3 regions of the Paenibacillus yanchengensis genome follow, and region 2 is predicted to be linked to each of the others. Evidence: riboswitches for the same ligand, from Rfam matches in the RefSeq annotation. Region 2 holds a riboswitch; each other region holds the start of a gene.
What was found. A riboswitch is a leader RNA that binds a small molecule or an ion and turns the genes downstream of it on or off. The one in region 2 is predicted to bind cyclic di-AMP.
Positions count from the first base shown of each region.

Region 1: it holds a riboswitch for cyclic di-AMP, as region 2 does, so the genes downstream of both, ACFSTH_RS19750 (C40 family peptidase) here and ACFSTH_RS02730 (KamA family radical SAM protein) in region 2, are expected to answer to the same signal.
Region 3: it holds a riboswitch for cyclic di-AMP, as region 2 does, so the genes downstream of both, ACFSTH_RS11925 (hypothetical protein) here and ACFSTH_RS02730 (KamA family radical SAM protein) in region 2, are expected to answer to the same signal.

Region 1 covers NZ_JBHUMH010000063.1:173,470-176,662, reverse strand. Annotated here, with positions in the region: gene ACFSTH_RS19755 (MFS transporter) at 1-510, shown strand, start outside; gene ACFSTH_RS19750 (C40 family peptidase) at 1,148-1,624, opposite strand; cyclic di-AMP (ydaO/yuaA leader) riboswitch at 1,628-1,788, opposite strand; gene ACFSTH_RS19745 (glutamine--tRNA ligase/YqeY domain fusion protein) at 2,011-3,193, shown strand, end outside.
Region 2 covers NZ_JBHUMH010000010.1:84,144-87,336, forward strand. Annotated here, with positions in the region: gene deoC (deoxyribose-phosphate aldolase) at 1-589, opposite strand, end outside; gene ACFSTH_RS02730 (KamA family radical SAM protein) at 776-1,909, opposite strand; cyclic di-AMP (ydaO/yuaA leader) riboswitch at 2,089-2,237, opposite strand; gene infC (translation initiation factor IF-3) at 2,261-2,752, opposite strand; gene ACFSTH_RS02740 (diaminopimelate dehydrogenase) at 2,871-3,193, opposite strand, start outside.
Region 3 covers NZ_JBHUMH010000044.1:8,847-12,039, forward strand. Annotated here, with positions in the region: gene kdpA (potassium-transporting ATPase subunit KdpA) at 1-762, opposite strand, end outside; gene ACFSTH_RS11925 (hypothetical protein) at 932-1,339, opposite strand; cyclic di-AMP (ydaO/yuaA leader) riboswitch at 1,489-1,683, opposite strand; gene glmM (phosphoglucosamine mutase) at 2,108-3,193, opposite strand, start outside.

The DNA.
Region 1 (3,193 bases), on a different contig from region 2:
CCGGCAATTTTATTAGGTCATACAGGTGTATCCGAAGTAGCGGCTGCTTCTTCATTAAGTGTCTTTTGGGGAGCAGTTGTAGTGGGGAGAATTTTTGCCGGTGTTCTAGCTGAGCGTCTAGGGTACACACGATTTTTATTTATTATGACAGCGGGAGCTGCTATTGTATTTGGTTTTATGACGGTATTCAATTCTTATGCTTTAATGTTGGTGTTTATTGCGTTGACGGGTCTATTCTTTGCTGGATTATTCGGCATAGCACTTGTATACGCAAACGGTCTGTTGCCAGGGCATACAGAGCGAACGACAAGTCTTTGTGTCGCTTTTGGTGGTATGGGAGGAGCAATATTCCCAAGGATTACAGGATGGTTTATGGATCAGTATACGATATCAGCAACTTTAATTTATTTAGCAATATTAGTAGTAGGCTTATTCGTATTGATGCTAGTGCTGATGATGATTGGTAAAAAACACACGCATACTATTTCTAACTCGCAAATCTCAGCGTGATGCAATGATATGAACCATCATACAAGAGATTGTCCAGATGACGTATAGGAGAAACTTTGTACGATAAATCGTATAAAGGTTATGTTTAGACGGTTGGAATGCAAGCTTTGTATGATAAATCGTATAAACGGTCGTGTGCAGACGGTTCGAGTGTAAGCTTTGTACGATAAATCGTATAAAAGGGCTTGTACAGACAGTTGTAGCGTAAGCTTTGTATGAAATATCGTATAAACGGTCTTTGTGCAGATGGTTCGAGTGCAAGCTTTGTACGATAAATCGTATAAAAGGGTTTGTGCATAGTTAAGTCCGTATACTTATGTAAATAGCTAGAATCTAAAAAAAGGAGCCATAGCCACAAACCTCGTTTAGAATGGAGTTACCGAGACAATTTTCAATGGAGGATTCTTGGTATGGCTCTATATCAGATTAACGTAAATTCGGAACTTTCATCCGTCTATTTAGTTCGCTATTATTAGAGATGGATAAAAGTTGTTTGATGAAAAGGAAATACATGGAGACGAAAGAGTACCTCGATAGCAATTTTCCTACAAAAGCATATTAATAAAAAAAGTTGTACGGAAAAACACTACGGTTTTTCGTACAACTTTTATTTTAGGGACTATTGGACAGTTTGTTTTTAATTTGCAACTGCATATGTAGTGAAAGCATCATCATTCATCACACGGCGTGCTGTTACGTAGCGTGGTTTGTAATACTTAGAGTCAAGTTTGTCGTAAACTACTCCTCTGGAAGTAGATGCGTGAGCAAACTTGCCATCTCCTACATAGATCCCTACATGCGTAATTTCACCGTTATTAGCTCCACTTGTATCGAAGAAGATAAGATCGCCGGGAATTAGCTCGTCTTTGCTAACTTTGGAACCTTCATTAGCTTGACCTGTAGAAGCTCGAGATAAGTTAATATCCATTTCGTCGAATACATAGCTTGTAAATCCTGAGCAATCAAAACCTTTTTTCGTAGTACCGCCGTAGCTGTACTTGACACCTAGCAAGTTATCAATAATACCGGTTAACTTCGTGTCCGCATGTGCTTGACCTGCTTGAAATGATAGGAAAAGCGTAAGACCTAATATAAGTGCTGCAACTTTCTTCAATGATGGTACTCCTTCCGATGCCGACGAGGTTAGCTGTGGGGTTCGGTTTGAAGGTCCCCTATGATCTTCCCACTGAATAGCGGTTGCTTCATTGCTATTCATAAGATCAATTCACCCAAAATGGTTCCCCCGTTTTCCTTTAGGAAATTAGGCAAGCTTTCGAATTATAATTGGGAGTCGTTCTCTCAAAACGTACTCTACAAACAATATAGTACTGCGAAATAGTTAATAGATGCTGAAAATGAGAAGATATTAATGAAATTTGTAAGTCTTTCTTAAGCTTTTCTTAAAGATTAAGTGCAACCTTTACGAATGTAAGTGTAATTTGTCCTATTATTGTGTATCATAAGAGAATAATAAATATATGCTTGGAAAGGTTGGTCGCAGTGGAGAATAATGTAGGAATAGATACTAAATTATCGTCTTCAAATTTTATAAGAAACATTGTGTTAGAGGATTTGCACAGCGGCCGTGTGCAAGAAATTATAACGAGATTCCCACCTGAGCCGAACGGTTATTTGCATATTGGTCATGCTAAGTCTATTTGTTTGAATTTTGAACTAGCTGATGAGTTTAATGGTAGAACGCATTTGCGTTTTGATGATACGAACCCTTTAAAGGAAGAAACAGAATATGTTGAAGCAATTAAAAGAGATGTTAATTGGTTAGGGTTTGAATGGGAAGCTTTACATTTTGCATCAGATTACTTTGAAGAAATGTACGAGCGTGCGCAATTGCTTATTCGCAAAAACTTAGCTTTTGTTTGTGATCTATCGGCAGATGAAATGAGAGAGACTAGAGGGTCATTAACAGAGCCAGGAACCAATAGCCCTTATCGTGAAAGAAGTGTAGAGGAAAATTTAGATTTGTTTGCTCGCATGCGTGCGGGAGAGTTTCCAGACGGATCGCGTGTATTGCGGGCTAAAATAGATATGGGTTCACCTAATATTACGATGCGTGATCCTGTACTATATCGGATATCTCACGCTCATCATCATCGTACGGGAGATGCTTGGTGTATTTATCCAATGTACGATTATGCTCATCCACTTGGTGATGCGATTGAAAAAATCACTCACTCTATCTGTACATTAGAATTTGAAGACCATAGACCATTGTACGACTGGGTCGTAGAGCACTGTGAGATGGAGTCTGTACCGCATCAATACGAGTTTTCTCGCTTAAATGTAACGAATATGGTAATGAGCAAACGTTATTTGAAGCAATTAGTAGATGAAGGTATCGTTAGTGGTTGGGATGACCCTCGGATACCTACTATCGGTGGTTTGCGCCGGAAAGGATATACGCCGGAGTCATTGCGTCAATTTTGTCGTGAAATTGGAGTTTCGAAAAACAATAGTCTCGTTGATGAACGTAATCTAGAGTTTTTTATTCGTGAAGATTTGAAACTGAAAGCGCCACGAACGATGGCTGTAATAGATCCACTTAAAGTCGTTATTACGAATTATCCAGAAGGTCAAATAGAATGGCTAGAAGCAGAAAATAACGCTGAAAATGAAGAAATGGGAGTACGTTCCATTCCGTTTTCTCGTGAAATATATATTGAGC
Region 2 (3,193 bases):
CACGGTCACGAATGCCTCCTGATGCTTTCACACCAATATTCGGACCAACTACGCTGCGCATTAACGTTAGGTGATGTTCTGTCGCTCCTGCTTGACCGAAGCCGGTCGATGTTTTCACAAAATCAGCGCCCGCTTGCACAACCAAACGACAAGCTGTTTCGATTTCTTCATCTGTCAGCAAACAAGTTTCTAATATTACTTTCAATATTGCTCGTTCACGACATACAGCCGCTACCGCTACAATATCCGCCTCTACTGCTGCTACTTGACCAGACTTCAACAAACCAATATTAAGTACCATATCAATTTCAGTAGCACCTTCACGAATCGCTTGTTCTGCTTCGTAAGCTTTCGCTGCACTAGTTGATGCTCCAAGCGGAAAACCAACTACCGTTGTAATGCCTACTTCACTGTTTAGTAATTCAGCAGCTCTCGCAACATGGCACGGATGCACACATACCGTTGCAAAACGATACTGTAGCGCTTCAGCACACAATTGCTCTATTTCACTGATTGTAGCATCCGCTTTTAGAATCGTATGATCAATCATGGCAGCTAACGATGGCTCTACCTGCGTCTGCTGTATCATTTTATCTATTATTTCACCTGTTTTTTCATCCATGTAGAATACTCCTCCTCCGCATTATCAACTGACAGTAACTTCATTGTTCAGCTTTATAGTCATTATAAAGCTTGCCTCGGTGAACAACAAGCTACCCCTGTATGCAATACGGAAGATGATATTCTGTACTTGTGCCATATGATTTGTTGCCGTTTAGCTGCTCAGCACCTCTTCTTTGTCATCAATTGTTGGTTTATTCCAATACTGTTCATTTCCAGGCAAATCATCGAACCACGCAGCATCAGGTGGACAATCCAATATCATAAATTGCCCGTAGTTTCCTTCCCGAGCTTGATGGTATTTTAAATAAGCTTTGCCACTTTCAATAGCCAATATTTCTATTTTTCCAGAAGAATGACTCATCGACAATCGGACTCGTTTGCCTAGACCAGAAGTTTTAGCTTTTGCTTGCTCTACTAATCGATAGGCATCTGCCAACGGAACGACAAAATCATTGTTACCAGCTACAGGGCGATTGATAAAGAAATAATAAGGTGTCACACCAGCCCACGATAGAATATCAAGTAGCTCTGCTAACGTATCGGCATTATCATTAATGCCTCGAATAATAGGAGTTTGATTGACGACGATAGCACCTGCATCATGCAGCGCGTCAAAGCCACGCTTTGCTTGTTCGGTTACTTCTCGAGGATGATTAATATGAGCCATTACATAAATGCGTTTTTCAGGAGTGGAATATTGTCTAATTAAATCTAATAATCCTTCATCTTCATAAATACGCATTGGATTAAAGACCGGCATTTTGGAACCAAGTCGAATAATTTTCACATGTTCAATTTGACGTAATTGCTCAATAATAGTTCGTAATTTCGGCGTCCCGAGTATTAAACTATCACCACCAGTTAATAAAACATTGTTTATTTCCGGATGAGCAGCAATATACGCAATGCCGGGATCAACATTGGAAACTGCTTCTTTCACATCGTTGCGAAACAATCGTTTACGGAAACAATAACGACAATACGCTCCACATACTTCCGATACAATCAGCAGTGCCGTCGTCCCATACTTATGCTGACAACCAGGTACAACGTAATTCGCTTCTTCATCCGATGCATCCCAACGACCATACTCCAGTAGCTCTCCTTCATTGGGGATAACTAACCGCCGAATCGGATCATCAGGATCTTGCCAATCAATGAGAGATAAATAATAATCGTTGACACGAAATGCAAACTTCTCCGTAATCGGCTTTAGTTTCTCTCGTTCACTTTCTGGAATGTCTGTTAATCGATCCAAATTAATAATGTACTTTGGCTGTGCCATACAAATCCCTCCCAATCTGATTTGTACGCTTCACCAGTGGATTTAAGCTGGGTCTTACTAGAAAAACAAAAATAACCCCGGCTGAGCAATAAGCTCCGCAAGACAATAGACTGCTACTGCGCACATAGCTTTCTATTGACTAATCAGGGTCACACTTGATTGAAGTTATCTTATGATGCTGATGACCCATCCACTGCTGACGAGGTTAGCTGACGGACTCGGGTAAGATGGTCCCCTAAAATTAGCAGCTGTACTAATTTATTCGCCCCACAAAATTGGTTCCCCCGCTTCCCGATTCGAATGATCGGAAATTAAGCGTGATTATAGTGTACTTGATAAACAAGCTGCACGTCAAGGCGACAAAACGACGGCTACTTGCTTACCACTTTGTTGGATACCTGATTGCTTTTTACCGTAAATAGCTAGGTCAGTAACTAGTCGCTCCACTAATTGTTTTGCTTGTGCCGACTGCTTACCTGTCACTTTGACCGTTAACAACACTTGCTCTCCTTGCTGCAACCATTTTTGTGCTTGCCTACATTTCGTATCATAGTCATGTTCTTCGATTTGGACAGTCAGACGTAACTCTTTTGGTTTACTTGCGTTCGTTGCTTTGCTTTCTGCTTTTTTACGTTGATCACGCTGTCTATTTGCTTCACCTTTAGCAATCAATTGACAAGGTGGAGGGCTTTCGAGCAATGAAGTACATACTAAATCAACATCAGCGTCCTTAGCGAGCCGCATTGCATCTTCACGAGTTACTATTCCTAATGACTCCCCATCCAAACCAGTTAACACAACTTCAGCAGCTTTAATTTGTTCATTTTTAATAACACGGCTCAAACTGGATTTCCTCCTTACTGCACTATACAAATAACAGGTTTTGGATAACGGCATGTGGTTTATCCAAAACCTGCTACTTTGCTTTAGTAGTTCAATCTATAAACTATATGATAATGACTTATAATAATCGTTTGCGTAAACTTGCTGGAGATTCCGATGACAAATAGGCTGGTGGAATATCAAAAATTGTTTTTGCTCCACGTTGTCCTGCAGCCGCCATTTTGTAAGCTGCACGAGCCGAAGCAGCAACTACACTTGCTGTAAACTCTGGATTACTGCCTAATTGCAAACCAAATTCCATAATTTGTTTGTTGCCTGAACCTGTAGTTCCACTACGTAGAACCGTTCCACCATGTGGCATAGCCGCATGCTCTGCTTGCAATTGCTCTTCCGTAATAAAATAAACGGTAGTGTCATAATCCGCAAAGTAGTTGGGCATCG
Region 3 (3,193 bases), on a different contig from region 2:
TAACACGTTCGTCAGTGGGCTAGGATTTTCAAACGGATGCGAAGAATTAACTCCGAAAAACCCGCCTCCATTCGTGCCCAAATGTTTAATTGAAACTAACGAAGCTACTGGTCCTATTGCCATCTGTTGCTGCTCTCCTTCAAGTGTCGTTGCTTGTATCGTTCCGCCCAACGTTTGCGGCACTTTTAAGCCAACCAACACGAGCATAATTACAAAAGCAAGCGGAATTAACAATCGAGTATGAGCTTTTACAAAATCGCTAAAAAAGTTACCCAACGCTTTGCCTTTACTAGTTAAACCTCGGATAAATGCAATTGCAACAACGATTCCCGTCGCAGCCGATGTAAACATCATCATCGTAATAACAGCCATTTGTGAAAAATAAGATACCCCTGTTTCGCCACTATAATGCTGCAAATTGGTGTTTGTCATAAAACTGATCACTGTATTAAATGATAACGACGACTCCATGCTGTCAACATCACTTGGGTTGAACGGCAACAGATGCTGGATACGTAAAATAACAAAGCTAATCATAACGAACAATGCGTTGGTCACTAGTAAACTGATCGTATATTGTTTCCAGCTCATCGCTACTTGTTGCTTCACGCCAGTTAACCGAAATATCATTTGCTCCACTCGCCCAAAAAGACGATCCGTACGATTAGGTTGGTCTGAAAAAATATAATACATATATGTTCCAAGCGGCTTCACGATCAACGTTACAAGTATGATGACCACTGCCAACTGTATAAAATCCATCACTTTCTGCCTCCTAATCTCACTTCATCTTCTATAACTTCTCTACTTGCAGTAAAGCAATTACTAAATAGACAAACAAAAATACGACACTAACGAGTACAACCTCCATCCTTTTCTACCTCCATGTACAACTATTTTTATTTCACTACACCTATATTCCGTCGCACGCTTAGTGCGTATTATGTGGTATTAAAAAAGACACATTCAAACTATTTGTATGAATAACGTAATCAGCGCCAAGCCCTTTATAGATCGTTTTAATATGATCACAGTTCGTAATAACGAAGATAGCTCTTCCCGTCCATGCACGGCAGATCGACACATAACGACAACATGTTGCCAGATCTTGCTCGAATAAATAGACGTAGCTAATCATCCATTCCGGAATAACCCATGGATTCGCTATCGACGGATCTAACAAAATCACTTGCTGTGCGCCTAACATTCTCAGTAATCTCGCTTCTTCATCACAAGCTGCTAATGCTATAACCGGAACATTACGTTTCACTAGCTCTGCCAAAAATAATTTCCCAGCCTTATTAGGTGCTGACACTAATACAAATTCATCCAGTGTCATCCTGATCGCTCTCCTTTTTCAAAAATGTATGCAACAAAAAAGAAGCTGCACGAAGAGGTAGCTCTTCGTCAGCTTCTTAGGCACAGGAAAATAAACCGTGTCTATGGATGACAAATGTTGCCTCTCTCTATCACACAATGCTACTGAAAGCTTTGTCTGATGGTACGCTTACGAGGTTAGCTGTCGGATTCGGGCTGTGAGAGTAGCCCTACTTATACTAATCAACCCATGGTTGTTAATTAGTATAAGATTCACCCCTGATCATCTGCCTTCGACTCTCACATCGAAAGCAAACCATCGATTGGTTCCCCCGTTTTCCAGTGGAAATTCAGCGCTGACAAATGATAAAAGATTACTGTATCACCGTGTTTACAAACTAAGATGATACCCTTTATCCTGTCAATTAAATTGCTTGAAACGAATCTTACTCCTACTGCAACAATTTGTAAAGAGATACAAACTGGCAGTAATCGTCAATTTACCTCTATTCACTTCAACTGTATTACATTATCTCCTTTTATCTCAGCCACACGTCGTCATGCTCTTATATTTACAATAAAAAGCAGATCTTTACTCCTTTTCGACAATATTATTTCCAAGGAAATACTCTTCTCGACAATGACTAACTACAGTTACTAACATTAGACATAAAAACGCAAAAAAACGGCACTCACTTTCGCAAGAAAGTAGTACCGTCTTCTGATTTGATATCTATTTTAAAAATAATGCCTCGCATTTTGTTAACTACAGTAATGATTAGTACTAGCTCTAACTACGTAACTGTTCTTTCACAATGGAAGCGATATAATCAACGTAATTATCTACTTCGGCTTTGTCGGGTCCTTCCGCCATCACTCGAATAAGCGATTCTGTTCCTGAAGGACGTACTAGTACACGACCGTTATCACCTAACTTATCTTCAACTTCCTGCACAGCTGCTGTGATCACTTCATTACCATCAAATTTACTTTTGTCATCTACGCGAACGTTCACTAATTTTTGTGGGTATTTTCGCATAATTGTTTTTAATTCACTTAAATTCTTTTTCGTAGCAGCCATCACATTGGCAAGATGTAGTGCTGTCAATATCCCGTCACCGGTCGTTATATAATCAAGCATAATAACATGTCCGGATTGCTCTCCGCCTAAGTTATAGCCACCACGCTTCATTTCTTCCATAACATAACGATCACCAACCGCTGTTTTTACTGACTGTAATCCTAATTTTTCTACCCCTTTAAAAAAGCCAATATTGGCCATAACCGTCGTTACAATCGTGCTCTCTTGCAGTTTTCCTGCTTGGTTCATCGCATGACCTAATATACTTAGTATATAATCACCATCAACTTCTGCACCTGTCTCATCAATTGCAATTAAACGGTCAGCATCTCCGTCAAATGCTAGACCCAAATCAGCATGATGGGCTACAACAGCAGCTTTTAATTGTTCGGGATGAGTAGAGCCAACTTCAGCATTAATATTTAAGCCATTCGGTGTCGTCCCTATCGTGATTACATCCGCTCCCAGCTCTCGAAATACAGTTGGCGCAAGATCATAAGCAGACCCGTTTGCACAATCAAGTACAATCTTCATACCCTCAAATCGCTGGTCAATCGTTGTTTGCAAATATTGTAAATAGCGCTCACCTGCTGCTTCATATTCAGTCACCGTACCAATTTCTGCTCCAATCGGACGTGGTAACTCATCCAGCGGTTGATCGATTAAATTTTCAATTTCTAATTCAGTTTCATCAGATAGTTTGAAACCGTCACCTGCAAAAAATTTAATGCCATTATCCTCCACTGGATTGTGAGAAGCAGATATCATCACACCTGCGTCTGCTTGCAGTTCTCT